Regions from separate parts of the Vibrio ponticus genome, predicted to be linked through region 2. Evidence: predicted binding sites of a transcription regulator. Region 2 holds the regulator's gene; each other region holds the start of a gene.
What was found. The regulator CRP, encoded in region 2, controls carbon source genes, mostly activating them, when cyclic AMP is high. The targets are predictions, from matches to a motif close to TGTGANNNNNNTCACA.
Positions count from the first base shown of each region.

Region 1: the regulator CRP is predicted to act here: its motif matches at 2,000-2,015, upstream of cdd (cytidine deaminase).
Region 3: the regulator CRP is predicted to act here: its motif matches at 2,843-2,858, upstream of GZN30_RS10515 (CTP synthase).
Region 4: the regulator CRP is predicted to act here: its motif matches at 3,787-3,802, upstream of GZN30_RS15185 (glycogen/starch/alpha-glucan phosphorylase).

Region 1 covers NZ_AP019657.1:1,156,017-1,163,584, reverse strand. Annotated here, with positions in the region: gene sbcB (exodeoxyribonuclease I) at 1-871, shown strand, start outside; gene GZN30_RS05115 (CidA/LrgA family protein) at 914-1,279, shown strand; gene GZN30_RS05110 (LrgB family protein) at 1,279-1,956, shown strand; gene cdd (cytidine deaminase) at 2,153-3,040, shown strand; gene GZN30_RS05100 (HD-GYP domain-containing protein) at 3,124-4,335, opposite strand; gene GZN30_RS05095 (response regulator) at 4,577-5,053, opposite strand; gene GZN30_RS05090 (ATP-binding protein) at 5,055-6,377, opposite strand; gene GZN30_RS05085 (SLC13 family permease) at 6,381-7,568, opposite strand, start outside.
Region 2 covers NZ_AP019657.1:3,156,500-3,164,067, reverse strand. Annotated here, with positions in the region: gene GZN30_RS14280 (hydrolase) at 1-148, shown strand, start outside; gene GZN30_RS14275 (YheU family protein) at 202-414, shown strand; gene GZN30_RS14270 (phosphoribulokinase) at 607-1,476, shown strand; gene crp (cAMP-activated global transcriptional regulator CRP) at 1,875-2,507, shown strand; gene GZN30_RS14260 (DUF1338 domain-containing protein) at 2,958-3,749, opposite strand; gene astD (succinylglutamate-semialdehyde dehydrogenase) at 3,863-5,320, opposite strand; gene astA (arginine N-succinyltransferase) at 5,346-6,365, opposite strand; gene GZN30_RS14245 (aspartate aminotransferase family protein) at 6,503-7,568, opposite strand, start outside.
Region 3 covers NZ_AP019657.1:2,369,935-2,377,502, reverse strand. Annotated here, with positions in the region: gene relA (GTP diphosphokinase) at 1-1,293, shown strand, start outside; gene mazG (nucleoside triphosphate pyrophosphohydrolase) at 1,939-2,745, shown strand; gene GZN30_RS10515 (CTP synthase) at 2,944-4,581, shown strand; gene eno (phosphopyruvate hydratase) at 4,666-5,964, shown strand; gene GZN30_RS10505 (multifunctional CCA addition/repair protein) at 6,540-7,568, opposite strand, start outside.
Region 4 covers NZ_AP019658.1:133,005-140,572, forward strand. Annotated here, with positions in the region: gene GZN30_RS15170 (hypothetical protein) at 1-107, shown strand, start outside; gene GZN30_RS15175 (GNAT family N-acetyltransferase) at 227-706, shown strand; gene malT (HTH-type transcriptional regulator MalT) at 732-3,428, opposite strand; gene GZN30_RS15185 (glycogen/starch/alpha-glucan phosphorylase) at 4,076-6,529, shown strand; gene malQ (4-alpha-glucanotransferase) at 6,592-7,568, shown strand, end outside.

The DNA.
Region 1 (7,568 bases), 2.0 Mb from region 2:
AATTGCCACCATCGAAATGGCGAAAAAAGTCAAAGCGGCGCAACCAAAACTGTTCGATTACTTCCTCAGTATGCGCCATAAACGCAAGCTCAATGAGCTGATCGATATCGTCAATATGACCCCGCTGATGCATGTATCAGGCATGTTGGGTAAAGAGTGTCATTACACCAGCTGGATTGTGCCTGTTGCTTGGCATCCAACCAACCAAAATGCGGTAATCACCGTTGATCTTGCAAAAGACCCGCAAGCCATCCTCGACCTCGATGCTGACACGCTGCGCGAACGTCTTTACACCAAACATAGCGATTTAGCCGAAGATGAGTTGCCAGTCCCGGTAAAATTGGTGCACATTAATAAGTGCCCTATCCTCGCTCCGGCAAAAACATTGACTGCGGAGAATGCAGAGAAGATCGGCATTAACCGTGAACAATGCTTGGAAAATTTACAACGACTTCGCCAACATCCAGAAATTCGCGAAAAGTTGATTGCCGTGTTTGGCGTTGACCGTGAGTTTGAAAACAGCGCTGACGTTGATAGCCAACTTTACGACAATTTCTTCTCACCATCGGACCGTGCCGCGATGGACATTATTCGCCAAACACCAGCGGAGCAGTTAGCCGATCTCGATATTAGTTTCAGTGACCCTCGCATCGAGCCACTGCTATTTAGATATCGCGCGCGTAACTTCCCTTGGACTTTGAGTGAGCTAGAGCAACAAAAGTGGATGAACCACTCTCGTGACTACTTCCAAAGTCGCATAGACGACTACATGATAAATCTTGAAAACTTAGTTCACGAACATGAGAGTGATACAAAGAAGATTGCACTATTAAAATCTGTGTACCAGTACGTCGAGAAACTTGTCTCTTAATTTCTACTTTTCTCGGTGATTTTTCGCTAACGGCGCACCAAAATGGCTAACAAAATACTTAAATATGCCGTCTCTATGGGGTTGATCCTGCTCTGCCTTCTAGCTGGCGTTAACATTCAAAGCCTACTCGGAACATCGATTCCGGGTAGTATCATTGGCATGCTGATCCTGTTTGGATTGATGGCAAGTGGCTTAGTACCTGGCGATTGGGTTCAACCCAGCGCCAATTTATTTATCCGCTACATGATTTTGCTCTTTGTACCAATCAGTGTCGGCTTAATGGATCATTTCGATACCCTGATCCACAACGCGTTACCGATACTCGCAGCTGCGGTCGGTGGTACATTTATCGTCCTTGTTGTATTAGGTCTCATGCTCGATCGACTATTGAAGCGAGGTAATAAATGATGTGGATGCTCGCAACAATCATCACCTTTTTTATTGCCCGTTGGATTAGCCGAAAATGCAATACGCCGATAATGAACCCACTGCTTATCTGCATTGCAATACTGATCCCAATCCTCACTTACTTCAAAGTGCCCTTCGAAACCTATTATGCGGGCAATGAGTGGCTGAGTTTTGCTCTGCAACCTGCAGTCGTGGCGTTGGCATACCCTCTCTATGAACAGTTACCTCAAATTCGAGCAAACTGGCGGATTGTCATGTTGGCATGTGGTGTGGGGAGTATTATGTCGATGCTCACAAGTACCCTTATCGCCGTAGCGCTTAAAACCGACCTATCACTGATTGCGAGTCTACTAGGTAAGTCAGTCACCACCCCAATCGCAATGGAAGTGTCGCGTAACTTAGGTGGCGAACCGGCAATTGCGGCGATTTTGGTTTTGCTCGTTGGCTTGTTTGGCGCGATTCTCGCCTACCCAATCTACAACATGCTCAACATTACCCACCCAGTTGCCAGAGGCTTGACCATGGGTACCGTATCTCACGCGCTTGGCACCGCAACCTGCGCTGAGAAGAATGGTGAAGACGCGGCATTTAGCTCACTTGCCTTAGTTCTTTGTGGTGTTATCACTTCCATTATCGCCCCAAGCTTCTTCGCTTTTGCGCTTTGGCTAAGCGCATAGACTACAATTCAACCAATCAGACACGATAAGGTCACACTACTTGTGTGACCTCACTCTAACTATGTAATAATGTAATCCGTTGCATTTTGTATAATGATCTGTGTCACGGTTTATTCCCAATATCGACATAGAATGTAAATTCAAAGATAACGAAAGTTCACTTTCTAATCGAAATAGAATTACTAAAGGATTTCTTATGAGAAGCCGTATCGAGCAAGCATTGCAAACTCTACCATCCAACGTAGCTGATTACCTTTCTCCTATCGTGATGGCGGAAAGCTTTGATGCGACAATTAGTCCAGAGCAATACAATGAGCTATTAGCACTCTCCGATATGGAAGATGCTAAGCTTCGCGTCGCATTGCTCCCTATTGCTGCTGCCTATTCATACGCGCCTATTTCAAACTTCTACGTTGGCGCTATCGTTCGTGGTTTAACAGGTCGTCTATACTTTGGTGCCAACCTTGAGCTTAATGGCGCGCAATTAGGTCAAACCGTTCATGCCGAGCAATCTGCGATTAGCCATGCTTGGATGAAAGGCGAACAAGGCTTAAGTGATATTACAATTAACTTCAGCCCGTGTGGTCACTGCCGTCAATTTATGAACGAGCTGACTACCGCTGACAAGCTGATTGTTCAACTGCCTGAACGTGCAGAGATGACGTTGCAGCAATACTTGCCTGAATCATTTGGTCCTGCCGATCTTGGCGTCGAATCAGGTTTGATGTCGCTGGTTGATCACGGCAAGCAAGCCGAAGAGCAAGACAGCCTTGCCAAACTTGCACTGGCAGCACTTAACCGCAGCCATGCGCCATATACCAAAAACTTAAGTGGCGTAGCAATCAAACTGAAAAATGGCTCGGTATATCAAGGTAGTTATGCCGAAAACGCTGCATTCAACCCTAGCCTACCACCACTGCAAGTTGCGCTTTGCCAAATTCTTTTAGCTGGACAGAGCTTTACAGAGATTGAGTCAGCAGCACTGGTAGAAATGAGTGATGGTAGCATCAGTCATCTGGCTGATACCCAGTCAACGCTAGAGGTGATCAATCCAGATATTCCGCTAGTGTATTTGGCGGTATAAACCCTTAGTACTGAGTTGTACTGATAAGCAAAAGGCGCCAATTGGCGCCTTTTGTATAAAAACTACAGTGAAGAATAGAACGATCAAAGGTCGAAAAATGGTTTCGGGTCAATCTCCAATGTATGCGGAGCAACCGCTTTTTCAATCTTGACTGCGCTGTGTTTAAGGTCGACAAAACTCACTTCAATGAAGCGCTTGTACTTGCGTGAATAGAAACATTTGATCTCTGGTTTCAACGGTTCGTCTTGATTCGACGTCCAAACAATGCCAATTCGACCATCGCTTAGCTCAACTATCGACCCCACCGGGTAGACACCGATACAGTTGATAAATTTATACACCAGATCCTTATCTAAATGGTTGCCACTTAGACTCAGCAAAATCTTAAATGCTTCTGCCGAACTCATGCCTCGTTTGTAACAGCGGTCCGCGGTTAACGCATCATAAATATCCACTATGCTGCTCATCCGTCCATGCAGTGGCAGTTGTTCAGCGGTCAAACCTGCCGGATAGCCTGAACCATCGAGTTTTTCATGGTGCATGAGACAAACATCACGAGCGATGCTGCTTAAACCTTTAACATTATCGATAATATCTTTAGCGAACACTTGGTGAAGCTTCATGTGTTCAAATTCTTCTGCGGTGAGCTTAGCTGGTTTATGCAGTACTGCATCATCGACTTTAATCTTGCCAACATCGTGGATAATGCCGCCAATCGCAACTTGCTTAAGTGTCTCTTTTGGCAAGCCAAGATGTTTACCAAAGCTAACCAGTAGACAGGCGACATTGACAGAGTGCTCTAAAAGGTACTTATCTTTATCTCGCAAAGCGGAAACACATTGCAGCGCGTCAGAATCAATCAGTACTGATTCAATGACATCGTCCGCCCATTGATCAATCTCATCAACATGAATAACCTTACCTTCGAATGTGTCGGAGATAAGTTTTTGCACCAGACCACGAGCTTCGTAAATAAGTTTAGACGCACGCTTTTGCTGAGCAAAACGACTCTGTCTCTTAGGTCGAATATAAGATTGAAGCGTAACTTCTTGAGCTGGTGCTGGTTCAACACCCTCTTCAACAGGTTTAAATTGGCAACGTTTGTCCGAAAGTGTTTGATCAACCCACGCAAGCTTAACGCCGTTATTTTTCAATTGTTGAATGGCATTGGCATTAGAAACTCGACCAGCATTGGAAAGGTTAACACGCTGACTATGTTCTATCGCTGTCACAAACATACCCACAGCCAGAGTATCAATAGAGATCTTTATAGAATTTTTTGGATCATACTGCATCGTGATATCAAATTTCGTATCCATTCAAAGCAAGCATGCATTATATTACGACCACTAAAATATATCCTCCTCCAAAGTATTGTTTGCGTTATTTTTGTTCATACTTAAGTTTAGAAAACTCTAGCAGTTCACAAAATCTTCATAACTCACTCGCAAAATTTACTCACTATCGAGTTAATACTTATTTATATGTGCTAAACGAAAGCGCCCTGTTGACAAACAGAGCGCCTAAATATTCACACTACATTCTCAATTTCTCTAAAACCACTTGTTGATCTAAATAACTATGGTACTCGGTGTAATCTAAGCCTGAATCGAATATATATTCAGTTGCAAGACGAATAACCGCCTCTAATAACTGATCGGCTTGCCATGGCTTTTCAAAATATTGATTAATACCAGCGGTATTAATCGCTTGAATGGTGTCACTATGTGTCGCCTGCCCGGTGAGTAATATCTTCTTAGTCTTGCTGAAGCGTCGGTCACAACTCACTTCAGTCAGTAACTCTACGCCCGTTTTGCCCGGCATCACATGGTCTGAGACCAATAGCGCAATATACTCGCCTTCCGAGTCCAGCTCATCCATAAGCGTTAACACTTCATCAGCTGATTCGCAATCTTCAATATTGAGCCATTCAGCCAATGGCTCAAGATCTTGCAATACCGCGCTCAGAACCTCTCGTTGGTCGTCGACACAAATTACATTTAGCTTGTCCATGTTAATCCTCGATAGGTAATTTAATTCGAAAAATAGTTTGATGTGGTTCGCTTTTAACCGCGACAGACCCGCCATATCCCGAGACAATTCTTCTGACAATAGAGAGTCCTAATCCCAAGCCAAACGATAACCCTCCTTTTTTTGTGGTGAAATTAGGGTCAAATATTCGTCTACGAGTATTTGAATCTATTTCAGGTCCATTATTCGTAATCGTGACTAATATTCGATTACGATTTAAACGGGTTTTAATTTCAACTTTCGGCTTTTTGGTCTGGGTCATCGCATCGCATGCGTTCTTGATAATATTGATCCAAACTTGCACCAACTCAGTTTGCGACCCTTTGAATTTTGGCAACTCTCCCGGGCTTATCCTCACTGCAACGGGGCGTAAATCACTTTGTAATAACGCAACAGCACGATTGATACTTTCATTAATATCAACCTCTTCTACCGTATCAATATCGGCGCGCCCTAACTGTTTTACTGAGCGTACAATCCCAACCGTATGTTTTGACGCCGAGCGCAGATCATGCAAATCCCGCCCCATTTTCCAATACTTGACTGCCAACTGAGGATTGCGTAGCCAATGTTGAGAGAGCTGATCGCTTGGCAGTGCTCGAGCAAGATCTTTTGCCGTAGCTCGATCTAAACCATAGCGTCGCTCTATCTCCTTTGCCCGTTGTCGCACATCACTAGACGTACTTTTTTGTCCATACAATAAGCCGTGATCAAAAAACTGACTCGCTTCTGGATGCAGCTCTTCCAGCAGATTAACAATCACGCTCTCTAGCCGCTCAGATTTGCTACTTACCACACCAATAGCGTTGTTTAGCTCATGCGCAATGCCCGCAGCCAGTTGCCCGAGAGTCGTCATCTGCTCAGCTAAGTTGAGCTTTTTCAGTGCTTTTTCTTTTGCCAGTGCCTCTTGCGTTGCACGCCACTGCCGACGTGACAGCTCGTTAACGATCACCGGCGTAAACTGAGCGGTTAAAGGACCAAACGTCGCTTCCTCAATAGCCGGAATGTTGCGATCTATCCAAGCTAAACGCGCATCGGTCTTTGCAATTACCGTCGATGACGCTATCCACATACCGGAAAAGAAGCTGTGCACGCCAATAAAAGCACCTTGGCTGGCAGAGAACACCTTGGTTGTGTTCTCGCCTTTTTCCGATACAAATCCTTGCAACTCGCCATCCAAAACGTAATAGAGTCGCTCGTTTCGTCCATTCTGCTCAATTAAGGTTGCCCCAGCTTCCACCAGCAGTGTGCGTTCTGGTTGGCTGAAATAACGATTTATTAAGCTCGATACATCTGGTTGATACATTACTTAACCAATATGCCCCACTGAATGTAAAACCCAAACCAAAGCAAAACTAAGCCCGACGCCGACGACGCCAAGAATCACCCCCACTTTCGCCATTTGACTGCTTTCTACGTTGCCAGTGGCGTGAGCCAACGCATTAGGTGGCGTACTGATCGGTAAGGACATGCCCAAAGAAGCAGCAAAGGTCACCACAAGGATCAATGTTACTTCACCACCAAGTGGTGCAAGTGAGGTCATTGATGCACCTAGCGCCGCCATGATTGGCATCAGTAAGTTTGCCGTTGCGGTGTGCGACATAAAATTCGCCATTAACAAACAGAGGAATGCCGCCCCAAATAGCACCACATAAGGTGAATACTCATCAAACGGAATACTGTGCACCACCAAACTCGCCAGCCCAGTTTTGTCTAACGCCAAGCCAAGTGCGATACCACCCGACACCAGCCAAAGCACGTCCCATGAAATTTTCTTTAAATCTTCTTTATTAATAATGCCGGTCAATGAGAACACCGCAACCGGAATAAGCGCCACCGTGTAAGAGTTCATGCCATGTGTAGAACCCATCAACCACAATAAAATCGTCAATCCAAAAGTGATGTACACCACGATAGCTTTCGGCGTTTTCAGGAACTTACCTTTAATCGATAAGTCGATGCTCTTTTGCTCTGCGGTAAACAGTGCATTAATTAAAAACCAAGCGAGCGCCATCATCACAACCACAAATGGCACACCGAACGCCATCCATTCCCCAAACGAAATGTAGTTATCACCGACGAGATATTTAAGTGCGATAGCGTTTGGCGGCGTTCCAATTGGCGTGCCGATGCCGCCGATATTCGCCGCAACCGGGATACAGAGTGCAAACGCCACCCGTCCCGGATCTTTGGGACCAAACACTGCGATAACCGGAGTTAAGATCGACAACATCATTGCTGTTGTTGCCGTGTTTGACATAAACATAGAGAAGATCGCGGTGATCAACATCAGCCCAAGCATTACGTACTTAGGATCGCTACCAAACGGTTTAAGCAGTACGCGCGCTAAGTTAACATCCAAGCGATATTTGGTTGCTGCCATCGCAAGGAAAAAGCCGCCCAAGAACAGCATAATTATTGGACTGGCAAAGGTAGCCATGATTTCGTTGTATTTGAGCAGTTGACCAAAATGCGCCTGCCCTTGGTCTAAGCGGAA
Region 2 (7,568 bases):
CCCTCACTTTGTGCTGCCTGACAATATCGACTATCGACTGCTGGATAACGGCGGGCACGTCGGCTTTGTCACTGGCTCACTGCTCAAACCAAGATTCTGGCTAGAAGAGATGCTACCCGCTTACTATCAGCCACTAAAAACCGCATAATGTTAGAGCCAGCAAGACTGGCTCTCTCCCAATCATAAAAGTAAGAGGTATTTATGATTATCCCTTGGCAAGAAATTGCTGCCGATACCCTAGACAATTTAATTCGTGAGTTTGTACTACGTGAAGGAACCGACTACGGTGCGGTTGAGGTTTCACTACAAGCTAAAGTCGATCAAGTAAAAGCTCAGCTCGCTTCTGGCGAGGCAGTGATTGTCTATTCTGAGTTGCACGAAACCGTGGATATTCAGCTTAAACAGAAATTCTAATCTCTATGCGGCATAGACACTTCTGTGCCGCTACACCGTATTTTCTTCACCCATGCCCACAGTAGAATCTTTTAAACAAAAAGTTAAAGCATGTTATATTGCTGTGATATCCAAATAAGTCTGCCCAGCGCAGTACTGACTTGGAACAAACATAATTATTAACAGGAACGTTAGTTTTAGACAGGGTTTGTCATGTCAGCAAAGCATCCAATCATTGCCGTCACTGGTTCTTCTGGTGCGGGTACTACCACGACCTCCGAAGCCTTTCGCAAGATGTTCAATATGATGGACATCAAACCCGCCTGGGTTGAGGGGGATAGCTTCCATCGTTTTACACGTCCTGAAATGGATGTGGAGATCCGCAAAGCCCGTGAACAAGGTCGCCATATCAGCTACTTTGGTCCGCAAGCGAACGACTTCCCTGCTCTGGCTGAGTTTTTCCGTCAATACGGTGAAGATGGCAGCGGTAAAGTCCGTCGCTACTTGCACACTTTTGATGAAGCGGTGCCTTACAACCAAATGCCCGGCACTTTTACGCCATGGCAAGAGCTCCCAGAAGACAGTGATGTTCTGTTCTACGAAGGCTTGCATGGCGGCGTGGTGGATGGTGATGTTAATGTGTCTCAACATGTCGACTTTCTGATTGGCATGGTGCCGATCGTCAACCTTGAGTGGATTCAAAAGTTCGTCCGCGATACTCGTGACCGAGGTCATTCTCGTGAAGCGGTCATGGACTCAATTGTTCGCTCAATGGATGATTACCTAAACTACATTACGCCACAATTTTCTCGCACCCATATTAACTTCCAACGTGTGCCGACCGTGGATACCTCCAACCCGCTGGATGCGAAGGGGATTCCAAGCTTAGATGAAAGCTTTGTGGTAATCCGCTTACGTGGCTTCAAAAACGTTGACTATCCCTACCTATTAGCAATGATAGATGGGTCATTCATGTCGCGTCACAACACGCTCGTTGTCCCTGGTGGCAAAATGAGTTTTGCGATGGAACTGATTGTCAGACCGATTCTTCAGCAGTTAATAGAAACGGGCAAAATTGGCTAAATAGCGTAACCCAAGTCACCTAAAAGTGTGAGTATTACTGAGCGAGTCACGTACAAACGACCTAGAGAATACTTACCCCTGGGCGGCATTGTGCCTGTTACCTTTGTGGTAAATCAGGCACCGTGACGAGACTCTGAAGTCCGCGTTTTTAAGTCATTTAGGTAGCGATAAACGCGATTACTTTTCATACCGTGATCATGTGCACGTTTTCGCTTATAAAATAGCACCCTGTACCCGATTAAAATCAAGAAATCCTTTGGGAAAAAGGATACTATTTGAAACCGAAACACAAGATAGCTTGCAGCACTAGTAAAGTGCTCTTATCCTAGTTATCCCCATTTTGGGCTTAGCAACAACATGGAAAGCGCAAGCGTACCCTGCAGAGGAAGTGAGATATTATGGTTCTAGGTAAACCTCAAACCGATCCAACATTAGAGTGGTTCCTTTCACACTGTCATATTCATAAGTACCCATCAAAAAGCACGCTAATTCATGCGGGCGAGAAAGCAGAAACTTTGTACTACATCGTTAAGGGTTCTGTTGCGGTTCTTATCAAGGACGAAGAAGGTAAGGAAATGATCCTTTCTTACCTAAACCAAGGTGATTTCATCGGTGAGCTTGGTCTATTTGAAGAAGATCAAGAGCGCACAGCTTGGGTTCGTGCCAAGTCTCCTTGTGAAGTAGCTGAAATTTCATTTAAGAAATTCCGTCAACTTATCCAAGTAAACCCAGACATTCTTATGCGTCTGTCTTCGCAAATGGCACGTCGCCTACAAGTGACTAGCCAAAAAGTGGGTGACCTAGCATTCCTAGATGTAACTGGTCGTATCGCGCAAACGCTACTAAACCTAGCGAAACAACCTGATGCGATGACTCACCCAGACGGCATGCAAATCAAGATCACACGTCAAGAAATCGGTCAAATCGTTGGCTGTTCTCGTGAAACGGTTGGTCGTATCTTGAAGATGCTAGAAGAGCAGAACCTAATCTCTGCTCACGGTAAAACTATCGTTGTGTACGGCACTCGCTAATTCACACCTGTGAGCGAATAAGATTACAAAAGCCACCCTCGGGTGGCTTTTTTCTTTAGCGGAATCGAGAATTTGGAACGCTTCGCTCCGAGATCGGACTTCGAGATAAAACAACTTAAACCCCGTTCCATACACGAAGCACTCCAATATCTGTCAGCGGCAGCATTCCGTGTGAGAAGCATTCCCGTAGCCGTAAGCGACAGCGTTCCGTGCGCGAAGCATTCCCGCATCCGTAAGCGGCAGCGTTCCGTGCGCAAAGCATTCCCACATCCGTGAGCGGCAGCGTTCCGTGCGCGAAGCATTCCCACCTCCGTAAGCGGCAGCGTTCCGTGCGCGAAGCATTCCCACCTCCGTAAGCGGCAGCGTTCCGTGCGCGAAGCATTCCCACCTCCGTAAGCGGCAGCGTTCCGTGCGCGAAGCATTCCCACCTCCGTAAGCGGCAGCGTTCCGTTATCCGTTGGTACTCTCAAATATCTTATCGGCTGATGCGGCGACAAAGCCGGGGTAAAGCTCACCGTCTGCCATTGGGTAGCGCTTAGCAAACTCGTAGAAACCTCCGGGGATAAGCACTACCCCATCCTCAAATTCCACTTGAACTTTATCTGCCATGGTAGACGATTGTTCGAGCAACACATCGGGGGAACCTTTTACCTCTCCGCCGGATTGGTTAATCACAAAACCACAAGCTTTGAGATAGTCATTCACCTGTTGCACTTGGTCAAACTGATTGAGCTGATTAACACTCACAGTAAAGTGGTTGGCGCCATAACCGTGCGCGGCTAACCACGCGGCGTACTCACTCTCTTGTGCGAGCAGTTGATAATCTTGATGCGTCAATTGCCAAGGACGACCAGCGTACAAAAACTCACTACCTTGCATATCCTCCGCGGATACTTGAGCAACCAACTGTTTGACTATCGTTTGTAGCTGCGCAGAGCACTCTTCGACTTTAAGTTGACTAATAAACACTTTAGGTTGAGTTGGATCAGGGTGTTGATAGTGCTTGGCGACCAGTTTTTTGGCTTCAAACAGATAATCGCCAGCTTCTTGGTAGCCTAACGCTAAGAAAGGTTTAGCTAACACCTCTAACTCAACTGGCGCTAAGTTGAAGGTACGCAGGGCAATGTGGTCATTGATGAGTGGTTCATCTTCTTGCAGCAGCTTATGCACATTACCCGCTGAGGGGCAAAGGCGTGAGGTATAATCTTCCCATAGCGACTGGAACAATGTATCTGGCGTCATAGCGCCTCCTTGTTTCGGTGTAGGGTGTTGTTATTGTTCTTTGAGTAAGTCAATCAAGTGTAGTGTAAGACTAAGTCACTAGAGTATTAACCTATGTGACTTAGTCTAAGTTTTTACAAGATGATACCCGGGCTTAAGCTATCAGGTAACAAGGTTTGCTCACCTTCCATCGAAGCCATTGGGTAGGCGCAGTAGTCAGCCGCGTAATAAGCACTTGGACGCAAGTTACCCGATGCGCCCGGTCCACCAAATGGCGCATCGCCACTGGCTCCGGTTAACTGACGATTACGGTTAACGATACCGGCGCGAATGTGCTCAACAAAATATTCCCACTCCGCGTCATCGGTGGAGACTAACCCTGCCGACAAACCAAAGCGAGTATCATTGGCGAACTCTACCGCTTGCTCAATGCCTTGATAGCGAATCACTTGCAGTAAAGGACCGAAATACTCTTCATCTGGCAACGATTCGACAGCTGTTACATCAATGATGCCCGGTGAAACAAACGCGCATGAACCTAACTTTGCTTCAATGAGACTTTCACCACCGAGTGACTGCAGGTTTTGCTGAGCATCGAGGATTATGTTCGCTGCCGCTTGAGAGATCTGTGGTCCCATAAAAGGCGCCGGGTCGGCAAAAGGTTGATCAACACGAATATTACGCGTGGCTTCGACCAGTCTCACCAGCAGTTGGTCACCTTTATCACCGCTTGGTATATAAAGTCGGCGCGCACAGGTGCAACGCTGACCAGCACTGATAAATGCGGATTGGATAATGGTATAGACGGTCGCATCAAGATCGCCGTACTGCTCTGAAATCACCATCGGGTTGTTACCGCCCATCTCCAGCGCCAGCATTTTATCTGGCTGACCTGCAAACTGGCGATGCAGTAAGTGTCCAGTATTGGCGCTACCGGTAAACAACAGCCCATCAATCCCTTTTGATTCAGCGAGCGCGATCCCGGTCTCTTTGCCGCCTTGAACTAAGTTAATCACGCCATCAGGCAAACCCGCTTTCTGCCAAAGTTTCATCGCCAGTTCACCCGTCCACGGAGTTTGCTCCGACGGCTTAAACACCACGGTATTACCGGCTAACAGCGCAGGAACGATATGCCCATTGGGTAAATGGGCAGGAAAATTATAAGGACCAAAAACTGCCATAACGCCTAACGGTCTGTGACGCAGCACGATTTGATTACCTGCCGCCTCACGTTGCGACTCACCCGTGCGCTGATGATAAGCTCGAATTGAAATGGCAATTTTACCCGCCATAGCCGCCGCTTCCGTACGCGTTTCCCACAGCGGCTTCCCGGTCTCTTTGGCTATCACCTCAGCAACTTGCTCGCTATTGGCTTTGACCAATTCGGCAAAGCGCAACACGACCGCTTCACGCTGCTCAAAGCTCAGCTTTTTCCAGCTTAAAAATGCCCGTCTTGCGGATGAAACCGCCTCATCCACTTGAGCCGCCGTTGCGCTACGGCTTTGCCATACCACTTCACCACTGTATGGCGTGGTTGACTCTATCGTTTCACCTGCACCTTCTAGCCACTTACCTGCTATCCACTGTGTCATATCATCATTCCTTAACTGTTTGACGTTATTGCGCAAGCATGCGCACGTAATCCCCGTTTTCGACCTGCAAAGCCTCTGCAACATCCGGTGCGATAATGACCGACTCAGTGGCGTGGTCGTGAGCCGCTTTAGCCGCGACGGCTCTAAAGTTTTCAAACGAGGTGTTACTGATCAAATAGTCGTTATCGCTACTGTGCTCACTGATAGCAACTTTGGCGCGGAAAGAGTGACGCACCGATTCGATATTACGCAAATCGCACTCGACGGTTGGACCACCATCAAAAATATCGACGTAATTACGGCAGGTGAAGCCCTCTTTTTCCAATAGGCTCAACGCCGGCTTGGTATTGTCATGCACCTGCCCAATGACCGCTTGCGCTTCTGGGCTAAGCAAATTGATGTAGATAGGTAACTTCGGCATTAGGTCGGCAATAAATCCTTTCTTACCAATCCCGGTTAAGTAATCTGCCATGGTAAAATCGATACTGAAAAAGTTCTCTTGTAGCCATTGCCAAAATGGAGAGTTGCCCTCTTCGTCAGAGACTCCACGCATCTCTGCAAAAACGGTTTTTGAGAAACGATGAGGATGTTCCGCCATCATCAAAAAACGACACTTCGACATCAAGCGTCCATTGAGACCACCACGGAACTTCTCACGCAAAAACAAGGTACAAATTTCACTGCATCCAGTGTAGTTATTACCAAAGGTCAGCAGCTTCACCACATTATTCACCCCCAACTTGGGCGATGAATGAACAATGGTACTGATGTGGTAAGAATAAAACGGCACATCCCAACCAATCGATGCTTCAATACCAGTACAGCCCGCCACTTCATCACTGTCACTATCAAACCCGACCATGAGATAACCTTCATCACCAGGTTCGGTCACTTGGGGTTTAGCGAAGCTATATTCTGAGTGGGTGATACGGTTAGTCAGTAGTTCTTGATTAACCGGTAGAGATGTAAATCCGTGACCTGATTCGACGGCACAGGTGTGCAACGCATCATAGTCTGACATAGAGATAGGACGAACAACCAGCATCGATACTCCCTCCAGATACTGATATCAACACCACAATCTCAAGCTGGCTCAAAGCAAGCGAGTTGCCATGACCAGTTAAGAACCGCTGCGGGGTTGATATAGCGAAAACAGAGCTCTGTTTTCGCTGAATGTTGTAATTAGTTAGTCAGGCTTGCCAGAGCCTTATCCAGTTTTTCTAAACCTTGTTCGATATCTTGCTTACTGATCACTAAAGATGGTGTAAAGCGCACCACATTGGCTCCCGCCACAAGAACCATCAGCCCTTGTTCTCCTGCCGCAACCAACACATCGCGAGCGCGACCTTGCCATTTTTCATTGAGTGCCGCACCAAGCAATAGACCTTTACCACGGATTTCGCTGAAAATCTGATACTTAGCATTGATTTTCTCTAGCCCTGTGCGGAATAGCACTTCACGCTCTTTGACACCTGCCAAAGTTTGGGGCTCACTCACCACATCAATCACCGCTTCTGCAACCGCACAAGCAAGCGGGTTACCGCCATAAGTCGAGCCATGTGTGCCCACTTTTAAATGCTCAGCCAGTTCATTGGTCGTCAGCATTGCGCCAATTGGGAAACCCCCACCGAGAGATTTTGCGGTACTTAAAATATCTGGCGTAATACCCAAACCTTGGTAAGCATAAAACTCTCCAGTACGTCCGTTTCCGGTTTGAACTTCATCAAAGATCAGCAGCGCGTTGTGCTTATCACATAGTTCACGCACGGTTTGAATAAACTCATCGGTGGGTGCAATAATGCCGCCTTCCCCCTGCAATGGCTCCATCATGATCGCGCAAGTGCGATCAGAGATGTGCGCGCGCAAAGCATCAACATCATTATATTCAAGGTGAGTAACGTCACCGGGCTTTGGACCAAAACCGTCTGAATAAGCTTCTTGACCACCGACCGTCACAGTAAAAAATGTCCGCCCGTGGAAGCCTTGTTTAAAGGCGATAATTTCTGATTTTTCCGCGCCATAAACATCCGCCGCATAACGACGAGCCAGTTTGAGCGCCGCTTCATTGGCTTCTGCGCCAGAATTAGCAAAAAAGACCTTATCGGCAAAACAGAGATCGGTCAGTTTTTTCGCCAAACGCAGCGCGGGCTCATTGGTCATGACATTACTTAAATGCCAGATTTTTTGGCTCTGCTCATTAAGTGCCGCAACCATTGCTGGGTGACAATGACCCAAACAGCTCACGGCA
Region 3 (7,568 bases), 790 kb from region 2:
GTTGCCAACCCTAAACCCAATGGTTACCAATCGATTCACACTGTGATTCTTGGTCCGGAAGGTAAAACCATCGAAATCCAAATTCGTACCAAGCAGATGCATGAAGATTCTGAACTTGGTGTGGCGGCGCACTGGAAGTACAAAGAAGGTGGCAGCGGTCGCAGTGGTTACGATGAGAAAATTACTTGGCTACGTAAGCTACTGGATTGGCAAGAAGAGATGTCTGATTCAGGTGAAATGCTTGATGAAGTTCGTAGCCAAGTCTTCGACGATCGCGTCTATGCCTTTACGCCACGCGGCGACGTAGTCGATCTGCCAATGGGCGCAACGCCACTCGATTTTGCTTACCACATTCACTCGATGGTTGGTCACCGTTGTATCGGTGCCAAGGTCGGTGGTCGTATCGTGCCGTTTACTCACAAACTGCAAATGGGCGATCAGGTTGAAATCATCACCCAGAAAGAGCCCAACCCATCACGTGACTGGTTAAACCCATCAACAGGGTTTGTTACGTCAGGGCGTGCACGTGCCAAGATCAACGCTTGGTTCCGTAAGCAGAGCCGTGAGAAAAACCTCGAAGCAGGGCGTGAAATCCTTGAGCATGAGTTGGCGAAAATCGGTGCGACGCTAAAAGACGCAGAGCAGTATGCGCTCAAGCGTTTCAACATGAATACCTCTGATGAGCTATTCGTCGGCGTCGGTAGTGGTGACCTGCGTATTAACCAGATCATCAACCACATCAACGCGCTGGTAAATAAACCTACCGCCGAAGAAGAAGATCAGCAAGCACTAGAAAAATTGCTTGAAGCGGAAAACAAACCTTCAACCCCAACACGTCCAAATAAAGACGCCGTGGTGGTGGAAGGGGTAGATAACCTAATGACGCACCTAGCACGTTGCTGTCAGCCGATTCCAGGTGATGAAATCAAAGGTTACATCACTCAAGGTCGTGGTATCTCAGTGCACCGCGCCGACTGTGAACAGCTTGATGATCTGCGTCATCACGCGCCAGAGCGTATCATTGATACCGTCTGGGGCGCCGGTTTTGCCGGTACCTACATGCTGACACTGCGTGTCGAGGCAATGGAGCGTAGTGGTCTACTCAAAGAAATCACCACTCTGTTTGCCAACGAGAAAGTGAAAGTGAACAGCATGAAGAGCCGCGTCGATTACCGCAATCAATTGTCGATCCTAGATTTTGATCTAGAGGTCAGCAATATCGAGGTGGTGAATCGTTTGATTAGTCGGGTTGAGCAGATTAAAGATGTGATGCTGGTGAAGCGCCTCGGCTAAATTTTTCGTCGTATTTGGCTGTATCTCGTTGTTGTCTGCGTTGATTTCGCTCCATCACATAGTGGACTATGCTCAGGAGTCGAAATCAACTTGCCGCCTAGAGCTAGCAGCCAACTACTTAGAAAAATAGACATTTAGGCTAAGTTCTGATGGTTGCAGGGAATATCTCCATCGCATAGTAGGCTATGTTCAGGAGCATATTTTTACTGGCTGCCTAGCTACGACGCCAAATCTTTAGCGAAAAAGTTGTAGTGTGCGAGCTAACAGTCAACTACTTAGAAAAATAGACATTTAGGCTAAGCTCTGATGGTTGCAGGGAATATCTCCATCGCATAGTAGGCTATGTTTAGGAGCATATTTTTACTGGCTGCCTAGCTACGACGCCAAATCTATAGCGAAAAAGTTGTAGTGTGAGAGCTAAGAGTCAACTATTTAGAAAAATGGATAGTTAGAGTAAGCACGCGAGCCCCTGTATTGTCATTCCCTACAGTGAGGAACGAACGTGATAGGGAATCTCGCTTTTAAAAAAACATGCGGCTACGACTTAACGTTACGCGATAGAAAAAATTCAAGGTGAGTGGTTTGTGCTGCTCACCTTTTTGTTTATTAGCTGCTCGTACAACAGACGAGCAGAGGAGAAAAGTAATGAGTCATCCAATTGAACAGTTAGAACAGATCATGGCGACGCTGCGTGACCCGCAGAAGGGCTGTCCGTGGGATCGTAAGCAGACGTTTGACACTATTGTGCCGCACACGCTAGAAGAGACCTATGAAGTGGTTGATGCTATTCACAACCAAGACTGGTCGAATCTAAAAGAAGAGTTGGGCGACTTATTGTTCCAAGTTATCTTCTACAGCCAGCTAGCAAAAGAGCAGGGACTGTTTGACTTTTCTGCGGTGGTTGAGACAGTGAATGAAAAGCTAACACGTCGCCATCCGCATGTATTTTCCGATGTTGAGTTTGAATCCGATGAAGCAATCAACGCCAATTGGGAAGCGGAGAAAGCAAAAGAAAAGGCAGAGGCAGGCAAATCAGAGCAAAGTATTCTAGACTCAATACCAAACTCTCTACCTGCTTTATTACGTGCTACAAAGATACAGAAGAAGTGTGCTCGTTTTGGTTTTGATTGGGACTCATTAGGACCTGTGGTCGACAAGGTGCGTGAAGAGCTGGATGAGGTGCTTGAAGAGTCGATGCTTGCTGACAGCAAACAGGAGAATATTGAGCTGGAATTAGGCGATTTAATGTTCGCTGTGGTCAATTTAGCACGACATTTGGATACCAACCCAGAGGTGGCGTTAGCGAAAGCAAACCTAAAATTTGCTCGTCGTTTTGCCGGGGTGGAAGAAAAAGTTTATCAAGACGGAAAAAATTTATCGGACTGTAGCTTAGATGAACTTGAGCAATATTGGCAAAAAATTAAGCAAGAAGAACGGGGTATCGCGCTGTAATTAGGCTTATTTGGGATAAAATTGACTCATCCTATTTACAAGTTTAATTAATCTGAATCATTCACTTTGATTTGAAGCAAAAAATAATTAATAGTGGTGTGATAGATTTCACGTTGTGGCGGTAAGGGGCTTCTGGTATATTTACATCCCGTCCAGAAGAAATCCATTTTCCCTCATTCAACCAATTTCAGGTTAAACATGACGACAAATTACATTTTTGTTACTGGCGGGGTTGTATCCTCTCTAGGTAAAGGTATTGCAGCAGCATCTCTTGCAGCTATTCTTGAAGCTCGTGGTCTTAAAGTGACTATGATGAAGCTTGACCCTTACATCAACGTTGACCCAGGTACTATGAGCCCAACTCAACACGGTGAAGTGTTTGTTACAGAAGACGGCGCAGAGACAGACCTTGACCTTGGTCACTACGAGCGTTTCATCCGCACTAAGATGACTAAGCGTAATAACTTTACAGCAGGTCGTGTTTACTCAGACGTTCTAGCTAAAGAGCGTCGTGGTGACTACCTAGGTGCAACTATCCAAGTTATCCCTCACATCACAAACGCAATCAAAGACCGCGTGATCAATGGTTCTCAAGGCCATGACGTAGCGATCGTTGAAGTTGGTGGTACGGTAGGTGATATCGAGTCACTACCATTTATGGAAGCGATTCGTCAGCTAGCGGTTGAAATCGGCCGTGAACGCGCAATGTTCATGCACCTAACTCTAGTTCCTTACCTTGCAGCAGCAGGTGAAGTGAAAACTAAACCGACTCAGCACTCTGTAAAAGAGTTGCTATCAATCGGTATCCAACCAGATATCCTAGTTTGCCGCTCAGATCGTATGATCCCAGCGAACGAGCGCAAGAAGATTGCGCTATTCTGTAACGTTCCTGAGAAAGCGGTAATCTCAATGAAGGACGTAGATTCAATCTACAAGATCCCTCAACTTATCAAGTCTCAAGGTCTAGACGACCTAGTTTGTGCTCGTTTCGGTATCAACGCACCAGAAGCAGACCTTTCTGAGTGGGAACAAGTAATCTACGAAGAAGCGAACCCAACGGGCGAAGTAACTATCGGTATGGTCGGTAAATACATCGAACTACCAGATGCTTACAAGTCAGTAAACGAAGCATTGAAACACGCGGGCTTGAAAAATCGTCTAAGCGTCACTATTAAGTATGTAGACTCTCAAGATGTAGAGACTAAAGGTACTGAAGTTCTAGAAGGTCTAGACGCAATCCTAGTACCGGGTGGCTTTGGTGACCGTGGTATTGAAGGTAAGATCCTTGCTGCACAATACGCACGTGAAAACAAAGTTCCTTACCTTGGTATCTGTCTAGGTATGCAAGTGGCACTGATCGAATACGCGCGTAACGTTGCGGGTATGGAAGGCGCACACTCAACAGAATTTAATAAAGACACTAAGTACCCAGTGGTTGGTCTAATCACTGAGTGGGTTGATGCTGAAGGTAAAGTTGAAGAACGTACTGAATCATCAGATCTAGGCGGTACAATGCGTCTTGGTTCACAGCTATGTCACCTAGAGAAAGGCACTAAAGCTCGTGAACTATACGGTAACGCGACGATTCACGAACGTCACCGTCACCGTTACGAAGTGAACAACAACCTTCGTCCGCAAATCGAGAAAGCGGGTCTGAAAGTATCAGGTCTATCAGCGGACAAGAAACTAGTGGAAATGATTGAGAACCCGAACCACCCATGGTTTGTAGCGGCTCAGTTCCACCCAGAGTTCACTTCGACTCCTCGCGATGGTCACCCATTGTTTGCAGGTTTCGTAAAAGCTGCGGGAGAAAACTCGCGCGGTGAATTGAAGTAAGAAGTAAAAAGGATACGGGCAGTTGCGAAGGTTTGCGACTGCCCTTTAATTTCGACATTTATATTTATACGAGAGGAAACATTAATGTCTAAGATCGTTAAAGTTCTAGGTCGTGAAATCATCGACTCACGTGGTAACCCAACTGTTGAAGCTGAAGTACACCTAGAAGGCGGTTTCGTTGGTATGGCAGCAGCTCCATCAGGCGCTTCTACTGGTTCACGCGAAGCTCTTGAGCTACGTGACGGTGACAAATCACGTTTCCTAGGTAAAGGTGTTCTTAAAGCTCTTGAAGCTGTAAACGGCCCAATCGCTGAAGCTCTAGTTGGTAAAGACGCTAAAGACCAAGCTGCAATCGACGCAGTGATGATCGAACTAGACGGTACTGAAAACAAATCTAAATTCGGTGCTAACGCTATCCTAGCGGTTTCTCTAGCAAACGCTAAAGCAGCAGCTGCTGCTAAAGGCATGCCTCTATACGAGCACATCGCTGAGCTAAACGGTACTGCTGGTCAGTTCTCTATGCCTCTACCAATGATGAACATCATCAACGGTGGTGAGCACGCTGACAACAACGTTGACATCCAAGAGTTCATGATCCAACCAGTTGGTGCTAAGACTCTTAAAGAAGCTCTACGTATCGGTGCAGAAGTATTCCACAACCTAGCTAAAGTTCTTAAGTCTAAAGGCTACAGCACTGCAGTTGGTGACGAAGGTGGTTTCGCTCCAAACCTTAAGTCTAACGCTGAAGCTCTAGAAGTTATCGCAGAAGCTGTTGCAGCTGCTGGTTACGAACTAGGTAAAGACGTTACTCTAGCTATGGACTGTGCAGCATCTGAGTTCTTCGACAAAGAAGCTGGCATCTACAACATGAAAGGCGAAGGTAAAACTTTCACTTCTGAAGAGTTCAACCACTACCTAGCTGACCTAGCTAGCAAGTTCCCAATCGTTTCTATCGAAGACGGTCTAGACGAGTCTGATTGGGCTGGTTTCGCACACCAAACTCAACTTCTAGGTGACAAGCTTCAACTAGTTGGTGACGACCTATTCGTTACTAACACTAAGATCCTAGCTGAAGGTATCGAGAAAGGCATCGCTAACTCTATCCTAATCAAGTTCAACCAAATCGGTTCTCTAACTGAGACTCTAGCTGCAATCAAGATGGCTAAAGACGCAGGTTACACAGCTGTAATCTCTCACCGTTCAGGCGAAACTGAAGATGCAACTATCGCTGACCTAGCGGTAGGTACTGCTGCAGGTCAAATCAAGACTGGTTCTATGAGCCGTTCTGACCGTGTTGCTAAGTACAACCAACTTATCCGTATCGAGGAAGCTCTAGGTGAGCGCGCTCCTTTCAACGGTCTTAAAGAAGTTAAAGGTCAATAATTTAGATTTCTAAGTTATTAGCTTAATGCTTTGAAACGCTCCACCTCGGTGGGGCGTTTTTGTATTTGGAGGAAAGCTCACGGTGAGCGCGCTCCCCCATATTTCAAAGAAGCGGTCTTAAAGAAGTTAAAGGTCAAGCTTAATCATAAGCTTAGCTAAATAGCTTTTTAGAAAGGCTCCACTTCGGTGGGGCCTTTTGTTTTTCTCGAGACAGAGAATCGGGAACGCTGCGCTTCGAGAGGCGGGAACGGCTTCGCCTTACGGAACGCTTTGCTCCGGGATGTGGGAACGGGCTTCGCCCTCCGGAACGCTTTGCTTACGGATATGGGAACGGGCTTCGCCCTATGGAACGCTTTGCTTCGGGATATGGGAACGGCTTCGCCTTACGGAGCGCTGCGCTTACGGAATCTGGCTTTTCTGGAGTCTAAGGTAGATCCCCAACTCGCTCGTATCTCGCTCTTGAGGATGGTAAGGTTTGAGGCTCACTCTCAATTAGTAAAAACCATTGACTCAACTTGTTCTCTAAAAGACAAAATATCCCGCATCCCGCATCCCGCATCCCGCATCCCGCATCCCTATGCGCTCGCTATCGCTTCGACCCTGCGCTTTTCCATCTCTTCGCGAATCGCGGCGCCTTTAAAGCCATCAGCGATGATCTCTTGTACTTGCACGCTTAAACCGGCTTGATAGGCAGCTTCAAAAATCGCTTTTTGTGGATAGTCGATATGCTCAAGACCTTTGCGACCCTGATGATCGGCCATACAGCAGAGCAAGATATCATTGAGGCGCTCTGGTTTACGCCACACGTCGAATTTGTTGAGGATCTTGAGCTTAGTCGCAGGTTTCAGTTCCGCTGCTCGGTGGATGTTAGAGTGCTGCTCACACACCATTAGCGCGAGATCTCGGTAGTCGTTAGGTACTCGCACACGCTCACATAACGCTTTGATGATCTTAAGCCCGGTATGGCAGTGCATTTTATGGCTTGGCCATTCGCTTGGTGGTGTAACACCTTTACCCAAATCGTGCACTTGCGCGGCAAATCTTACCGTAGTCGATTCAGAAAGTAGTGAGGCTTGTTTCGCCACCATTAAGGTATGAACACCAGTATCAATTTCTGGATGCCACTTCTCAGGTTGTGGTACGCCAAATAGACGGTCAATTTCCGGCAATACCACTTTGAGTGCACCGCATTCGCGCAATACCGAAAGGAATACTTGCGGATCTTGTGTCGAGAGGGATTTATGCCACTCTTGCCACACACGTTCAGCAGTGAGATGTTCGAGTTCTCCATCCGCAACAATTTGAGCCATTAATGCCATGGTTTCTGGCGCGACGCTAAAACCGAGATGTGTGAGTTTAGCGGCAAAGCGGGCGACGCGAAGTACGCGGAGTGGGTCTTCAACAAAAGCTGCCGAGACATGTCTTAGAATGCGATCGTTTAGGTCTTTTTGACCATGATAGGGGTCGATAATGTTGCCTTGCTCATCTTGCGCCATCGCGTTGATGGTCAAATCACGGCGCATGAGGTCATCTTCCAATGTGACATCGGGTGCAAAATGACATTGAAAGCCAGTGTAACCCGCGCCCGTTTTGCGTTCAGTTCG
Region 4 (7,568 bases), on a different replicon from region 2:
AAGTTATCGAACAACTCAAAGCGGAAGGTGAAGATGTTCAATCACTAGGCGAAGGCTCTAATCCACCGGAACTGGTGCTTTACTCGATAGGAGAGATAGAGCCTTAGAGACTATTTTATTTTGGCTTTGCTAATCGCTTTTGAAACTTATTAGTCATTGGTTTTTTTCTATCATATTGATATTGTGATTAATCTTTCATCTCGAACACAAAAACAAGGAAGTCATCATGTTCAAAATGCGATCTGCTACGGAAGCCGATGTCGCGACCATTTACCGATTTATTCATGAGCTCGCGGATTACGAGCGAGCCTCTCATCATGTTAAAGCCACCGAAGACGATATACGTACAAGCTTGTTTTCTGATGATGCCACAGCTATGGGGTTGATCTGTGAACATCACGGAGAAGCAGTTGGTTTTGCGGTCTACTTCTTCAACTATTCCACTTGGATGGGCAAGTATGGACTGTACTTGGAAGACTTGTACGTGACACCAGACCATCGCGGCTCTGGTGCTGGGCGATTAATCATGAAAACGCTGGCAAAGATGGCGTTAGAGAACAACTGTGCACGTTTTGAATGGGCAGTGCTAGATTGGAATCAACCAGCGATTGATTTTTACCACTCTATAGGCGCACAAGAGCAGAGTGAATGGCGCACATATCGTTTAGATGGTGACCGCTTGACTTGCTTTGCCGAGCAAGATTAGTCAAACGCAGCGAAATGCTGCGTTTTTAGTTGCCCACAATCTTGATTAAATTCTCTGCGGTCGCGATTGCTTGCTTGCGATTGGCGATATTCAACTTCTGATACAAGTTACGGATATGGGTTTTAATTGTGGTGCCTGCCACGTCCAATTCGTGCGCAATTTGTTCATTGGTTAAGCCAGAATAGATCAAGCCTAACACTTGCCATTCTCGCTGCGTGAGCGGGCTATTACGCACCAGTTCTGGAACTTGAGGGTGATGCACCAATCGGTCAACAAACCCTTCGTCAAAATGGTTTGCGCGTGAGCGCTGCGCCAGATTGACCGACTTCAGCAGTTGATTGACACGGTAACGAGTGAGGTCATCAAGTTCTGCCAGGAAACTGTGTTGCTCTAGCAGTGGCGTGAGCGCTTCAATATCGTAAAGAAAGTCACCAACGATGCCGGTTTGATTGGTCAGAAGTAGCGCTTGCTTCAAGCTTTCAATGGTGACCGATGGCTTGTCAGCCGCAAGGTTGATTACTGCGCGTAAGATTGCATTACGGCTGGTGTCCGCCACCAAGTTGTGTTGTAGCGCCGCATCCTTGAGCAGGTTCAGTGTGTCAGTCGCTTGGCTATGTTGTTTGAGCAACGTCTGCGCGCGAGCGATGTTGCGCCCATGCTGCTGGGTAAAATGATTGCATGCTTGCTCGATTGGAGAGGCTTTCTCTAGCCAAAGCTGAATGCTGGTGCCATCTTGCTTTGCCTGCCAAAACAGCAGTAAACAAAGCTCAGCACTCGCCGTTGCGTCGGTATGATAAAAGGCTTGGGCAAGGCGCAGTTCAATTTCGAGCACATACTTGGCGGCTTTATCTAATTCCCCGCGGCAGATGGCAATGCGAGCTAATAAAGAATAGCTCTGCAACTGCAACTTATCAGGCATCTGTTTAGTTAATGAGAACGCCTGCTGTGCATATTCCTCCGCCTCTTCTAGACGATTCCAACTAAAGAGTAATTGGGCGCGCACGCGCAGCAAAAACTCGTACAGAGGGTCTTGGTTCAAATGCTGATCTTCAATCAATTTAAAGCCGCTTTCCTGCACATCAAATGCAGCTTGCAGATAGCCTTTTGCCACCAGAATTTCACTCTGTTGAGCAATAGCCCAAAGCGCTTGGTGATGAACTTGATATTGTCGTGCGAGTTTTTCGGTTTGCTGCATCAAAGGTAATGCGCGGTCAAGGTAGCCCAACACATGATTGACTTCGCCAATAACAGACGTGGCGACAATACGGCTATGGAAAGCTTGCCCATCAACCTGGCTCAAGGCTAATTCGGCGAGTTGTAACGCAAGTTCTGGTTGATTTTTGCTGACAGCAATCTGCGCCTTTAAAGCGTTAAATTCGCCAATATCGCTGTTATTTGTTGCGAGATGGGAGGAATCTGCATGATGTAAAATCAACTCAACGTCTTCATGGCGTTGTTGGCTTTGTGCGATCCATGCATGCAGCAGACACAAGGTGGCATTACGATAGATTTGCTCGCTACTCAAATGACTTAATATTTGCTGTAAATACTCGAGTTCACCACTGTTAAATAACTGCCAACCTGATTGCTGCAATATCTCGACGAGCATTTGTTCACAATCGGCTTGTTCTGCATGCCAGAGTGCTTGCTTGGGATTAGCGTGTGCTAGCCAAGCTTGCGCGGCAGTTTGATGCAGGACTAACTCTTGGTCAATGAGTTGGACTTTCCTTTCGTGGACCAAAAATTCTTTGAACAGGCTGTGGAAGCGAAACCAGTTATATTGCTCCTGAATCGGTTGAATAAACAGCCCAAAGCGTTGCAGGTTTTCAATCATACTTTGCGCATCACTGCGTTTTGTCACTATCGCCGCAAGGGTATGGTTGAATCTATCGAGTACCGAACATTGCAATAAGAACCGCTGAGTATCTTGGTCGGTATTGGCAAACACTTCCTCTATTAAATATTCCCACAAATGTGTTTGATTGAGCTCGCTAGGCTGCGTGTTTGCGGCAAGCGATGAGTGGTTTTGATAGCGGGTTTGCCATGCGATTAGCTCAAGTGCGGAAGGCCAACCTTCTACGTAATCAAACAATTGCTCCACTTTGCCTGCTTCAAGCGGGGTGTCAATTCGCTGCTCAAGGAAAGCTCGCGTCTCTTCTACATCAAAAGCCAACATATTCTGTTCAATTTCAATGACTAATCCGTGAATACGTAGGTTGGATATACCCAGAGGTGGCATTGAGCGACTGGTGATAAGTAGCGTGAGGTTATCTGGCATGAGTTTAATGAAATATTTCATTGCCTGATGTATTTCTGGGTCTTGAATATGATGGAAGTCATCAAGCACTAGATAACTGTTGGCTTTGTGTTTACTGATCTGCTTGAGCGCATCTGTAAGCAGCTCCATGACGCTCAGTTGCGGGTTTTGCTCGGCTAATTTGAGGGTGGATTTACAGGATTGGCTCGTCGCCTCATTCAATGCTGCAACAAAGTAACCAGCAAAACGGTAAGGTAGGTTGTCATTTTCGTCTATGTTGTACCAACCGACACTCTTTTCTACTTCAACGAACTGTACTGCTAGAGCAGTTTTGCCATAGCCAGCGGGTGCCCGTAGCAATATCAGTTTGTGTGGTTTATTTAGCGTTAAGCGTTGCTTGATTCTTTCACGCGCAATCAGCGACATGGTGTAGCTTGGGCGACTGAGTTTAGAAGGAATCCACATCCTGTTTTGATCCTTATACTCGATAAATTGAGTGTGTTTTAGCTTATGTTACGCGATAAAGCAGCATTAGATGTATTGCTGCTCAGTGGTGATGAATTAGAACAACGGCTACCTCACGCTTTATTACTCTCTACGCCTTAGTTATGTGATGGCTGTCACTTATTGGCTCTGTAAGGCAGAAAGTAAGCACAATTTATCGCTAATAACTGAATTACAGAGAGGCACTTTGTTGATCAAATTCACGAATTTGGGGATTAGTCTGGTTCGGTTATCAGGCGGAACGGCTGAGTAGTCTGGAATGAAAGTAGCAGTTTTAAGTGATACGTATCACTGAGTTGGGTGACTGAGTTAGCCTAAGAGTGATATTGGTCACGTGTTGTTTGGTTTTAAGCCCACTACGCCCCCCAATCTCCACCTTACGGGTTGAAGCTCTAGGATGATGTATCCCCGCTTATGCCTAAGCAAGATACGACTATCCTATTTGAAGTTATGGTTGGGATCGTGGCACCACTCGATGTAACTAGCTTAACGGCTAGCTTTTACTTCTGTAGTGCGACCGACCGTAACGTTTAGTTGTTTAGGCTCAGTACTGCCCAAGAATTGCTTATTAACTGGGTTATGACAGGGAAACGAGAGAGATTTCAACGATGAAACCGACACAGCAGATCCATTTCGATAAAGCTTCATTCCAAAACAGTGTAAAAAAACACCTTAGCTCAACTTACGCCACCACCATTGAAAAAGCGTCAAGCCGCGCTTGGTATTTGGCGATGGGGCGTGCCCTCGCAGAATTGACAACCTTTGACCTGTTAGAAACCGAACAAGATGACAAAATCCGTAACGCTAAAAGTGTGAACTATTTGTCACTTGAGTTTTTGATTGGTCGCTTAACGGGTAATAACCTGATTAGCATGGGCTTATATGAGCCAATTTCTCAAGCGATGGAAGAGCTGGGACAAAACTTGACTGACCTATTGGAAGAAGAGCGCGACCCTTCCTTAGGTAACGGTGGCTTGGGGCGTCTTGCCGCTTGTTTTATGGACTCGCTTGCCGCACAAGAATTCCCAACTGTGGGCTATGGTTTGCACTACGAATACGGTTTGTTCAAACAATCTTTTGAGCAATGCCATCAAAAAGAAGCACCCGATGCATGGCGTGGTGTAGAAGGGTATCCATGGGAAATTGCTCGTCCTGAACTGGCACAAGAAATTGGCTTTTACGGTCACGTTGAAGTGAGTCAGGATAATGGTCGTGAAGTGCGCCGTTGGGTGCCGGGCATGACCGTAAAAGCAATGCCGTGGGATATTCCAATTGTTGGTTATCAGAGCGATACGGTTTATCCATTGCGCTTGTGGGAGTGCCGAGCTATCGCGCCATTCTCACTTGAGAGTTTCAACAACGGTAACTATTTTGAAGCGCAGCATGCGCTGATCGATGCGGGTAACATTACTAAAGTTCTTTATCCAAATGATAACCATGAGAAGGGTAAAACGCTGCGTTTAATGCAGCAATACTTCCATAGCGCAGCCTCTGTGCGCGATATCTTGCGTCGCCATGAAGAAGCGGGTCATACCTTAGCTTCGTTGCCGAAATACGAAACCATTCAACTTAACGATACTCACCCAACCATCGCTATTCCTGAACTGATGCGTATTTTTGTTGATGAGAAAGGCATGGGTTGGGATGAAGCGTGGGCGATTTGTTCAAAAACGTTTGCCTACACCAACCATACGCTATTGCCTGAGGCGCTTGAGACTTGGAGTGAATCACTGATTCAACGTCTACTGCCTCGCCATATGGAAATCATTTACCACATCAACCACTTGTTCCTAAAAGAAGTGCGTGAGAAGTGGCCAGGCGATGTTTCAAAGCAGCGCAAGCTTTCTATCATTCAAGAAGGCTTCCACCGCATGGTGCGTATGGCGAACCTGTGTGTCGTTGGCTCTTATGCTGTCAATGGCGTTGCCGCCTTGCACTCAGAATTGGTTAAGCGCGATCTATTCCCTGAGTTCCATGAATTGTATCCGAATCGCTTACAGAATGTGACTAACGGCATCACGCCGCGTCGTTGGTTGAAGTTCTGTAACCCAGGACTAAGTCAATTGATTACGGACAAGATAGGCGACCAGTGGGCTGCGGATCTTGACCAACTCGAGGCGATTTCTCAATACGCCGATGATGCAGAATTTCAGCAGCAGTTTATGGCGGTGAAGAAAGCCAATAAGCAGCGTTTAGCGGATTGGGTAAAAGCCAACATGGACATCGAGCTCGATACCAATGCGATCTTTGATGTGCAGATCAAGCGTTTACATGAATATAAACGCCAACATTTGAATATGTTGCATATTTTGTCGCTTTACCATCGCCTGCTGAATGATGCTGATTTCGATATGGCGCCTCGCGTGTTTATCTTTGCTGCCAAAGCGGCACCGGGTTATCACTTGGCTAAGCAAATCATCTATGCAATCAATAAGATTGCCGAGAAGGTAAACAGCGACCCTCGCATCAACAACAAGCTCAAAGTGGTGTTCTTGCCGGATTACCGCGTCAGTATGGCAGAAATCATTATTCCAGCGGCGGATGTATCAGAGCAGATCTCCACAGCGGGTAAAGAAGCGTCGGGTACCGGTAATATGAAAATGGCGCTTAATGGTGCCTTAACCATCGGAACTATGGATGGGGCGAACGTCGAAATTCGCGAAGAAGTGGGCGATGACAACATCTACATCTTTGGTCTAGAAGTCGATGAAGTTGAACGCCTACATGCCTCTGGTTACAACCCATATGCTTACTACAATGCTGACCCATTGCTAAAAGCGTCGCTCGATCTCCTGATTGGTGATGAATTTACACCAGGTGAGCCGGGTAAGCTGGGCGCAACCTATGACAGCGTTTTAGATGGTGGTGATCCTTACTTAGTGTTAGCTGACTTTGCCTCTTATGTTGAAGCGCATGAAGCGATTGATGCGCAATATCGTGACCAAGCGGGTTGGGCGAAAAAAGCCATTCTAAATACGGCATTAGTCGGCAAGTTCAGCTCAGATCGCAGCATTAGAGATTACGTTAACAACATCTGGCAACTTGAAAGCGTTAAGCGCTAACGAGAAAAAGACCACCGTAAGGTGGTCTTAGTTTCCACATTTTACCGCTTTCGGAGAAGTTTATGATTAGTAATACCGTACTCAAACAGGTCGCTAGCTTGGCTCATATCGCTGACTCTTACATCAGCGCTTGGGGAACGCCAGCAGAGGTAGAGCCAGAGAGCATTGTGCGTTTGTTATCCTCGCTAGGTTATGACACCAGCAGTGATGAAGCGCTGTTAGCAAGTTGCAGCAAAAAATCTCAAAAGGAGGTGCTTGCGCCAGTTTTGGTACTCAAAGAGAACCAAGCGTTTGAGTTTTCGCTGAATATTGGTCAAAGCATCCGGGCAAGTGAGTTTAAATGGTCAATTCAAACTGAGCAGGGTGAGCACTTCTCTGGAGAAGTGAGTGCAAACGTTGTGCGTGATGAACGCACCACTGGGGGAGCGCTAGTGGTCGCTCTCCCTAGCGAGTTGCCTTGGGGATATCACCAACTCAGTGTCGAACGCAAAAGACGTAAAGCGCCTTATCAAGCCCGTGTGATTGTGACTCCGCAAGCTTGTTTCAAACAAGCAGCGATGGATCAGGGCAAAAAAATGTGGGGTCCAAGCATTCAGCTCTATACGCTTAAGAGCAGCCACAACTGGGGGATGGGCGACTTTGGTGATCTGAAACAATTGGTGGCAGAAATCGCCTCTCGTGGTGGTGATTTCGTCGGCTTAAACCCAATTCATTCATTGTTTCCTGCAAACCCGGAAGCAGCGAGCCCGTACAGCCCATCTTCGCGCCGTTGGCTTAACATTCTCTACATTGATGTGAGCTCAGTGCCGGAGTTTGCGTTGAGTAGCCAAGCTCAACAGGTTGTGGGTAGTGGAGAGTTTCAACAGCGATTACAACATGTGCGAGACACCCACTGGGTCAATTACAGCGAAGTGGCGGCGCTAAAAATGAGTATTTTGCCGTTACTGTTTGCTGAGTTTAAAGCACGTCATATCGAAGCCAACAGTGAACGTGCGCGCCAGTTTTTGGAGTTTGTTGAGCTTGGTGGTGACAGCTTGCT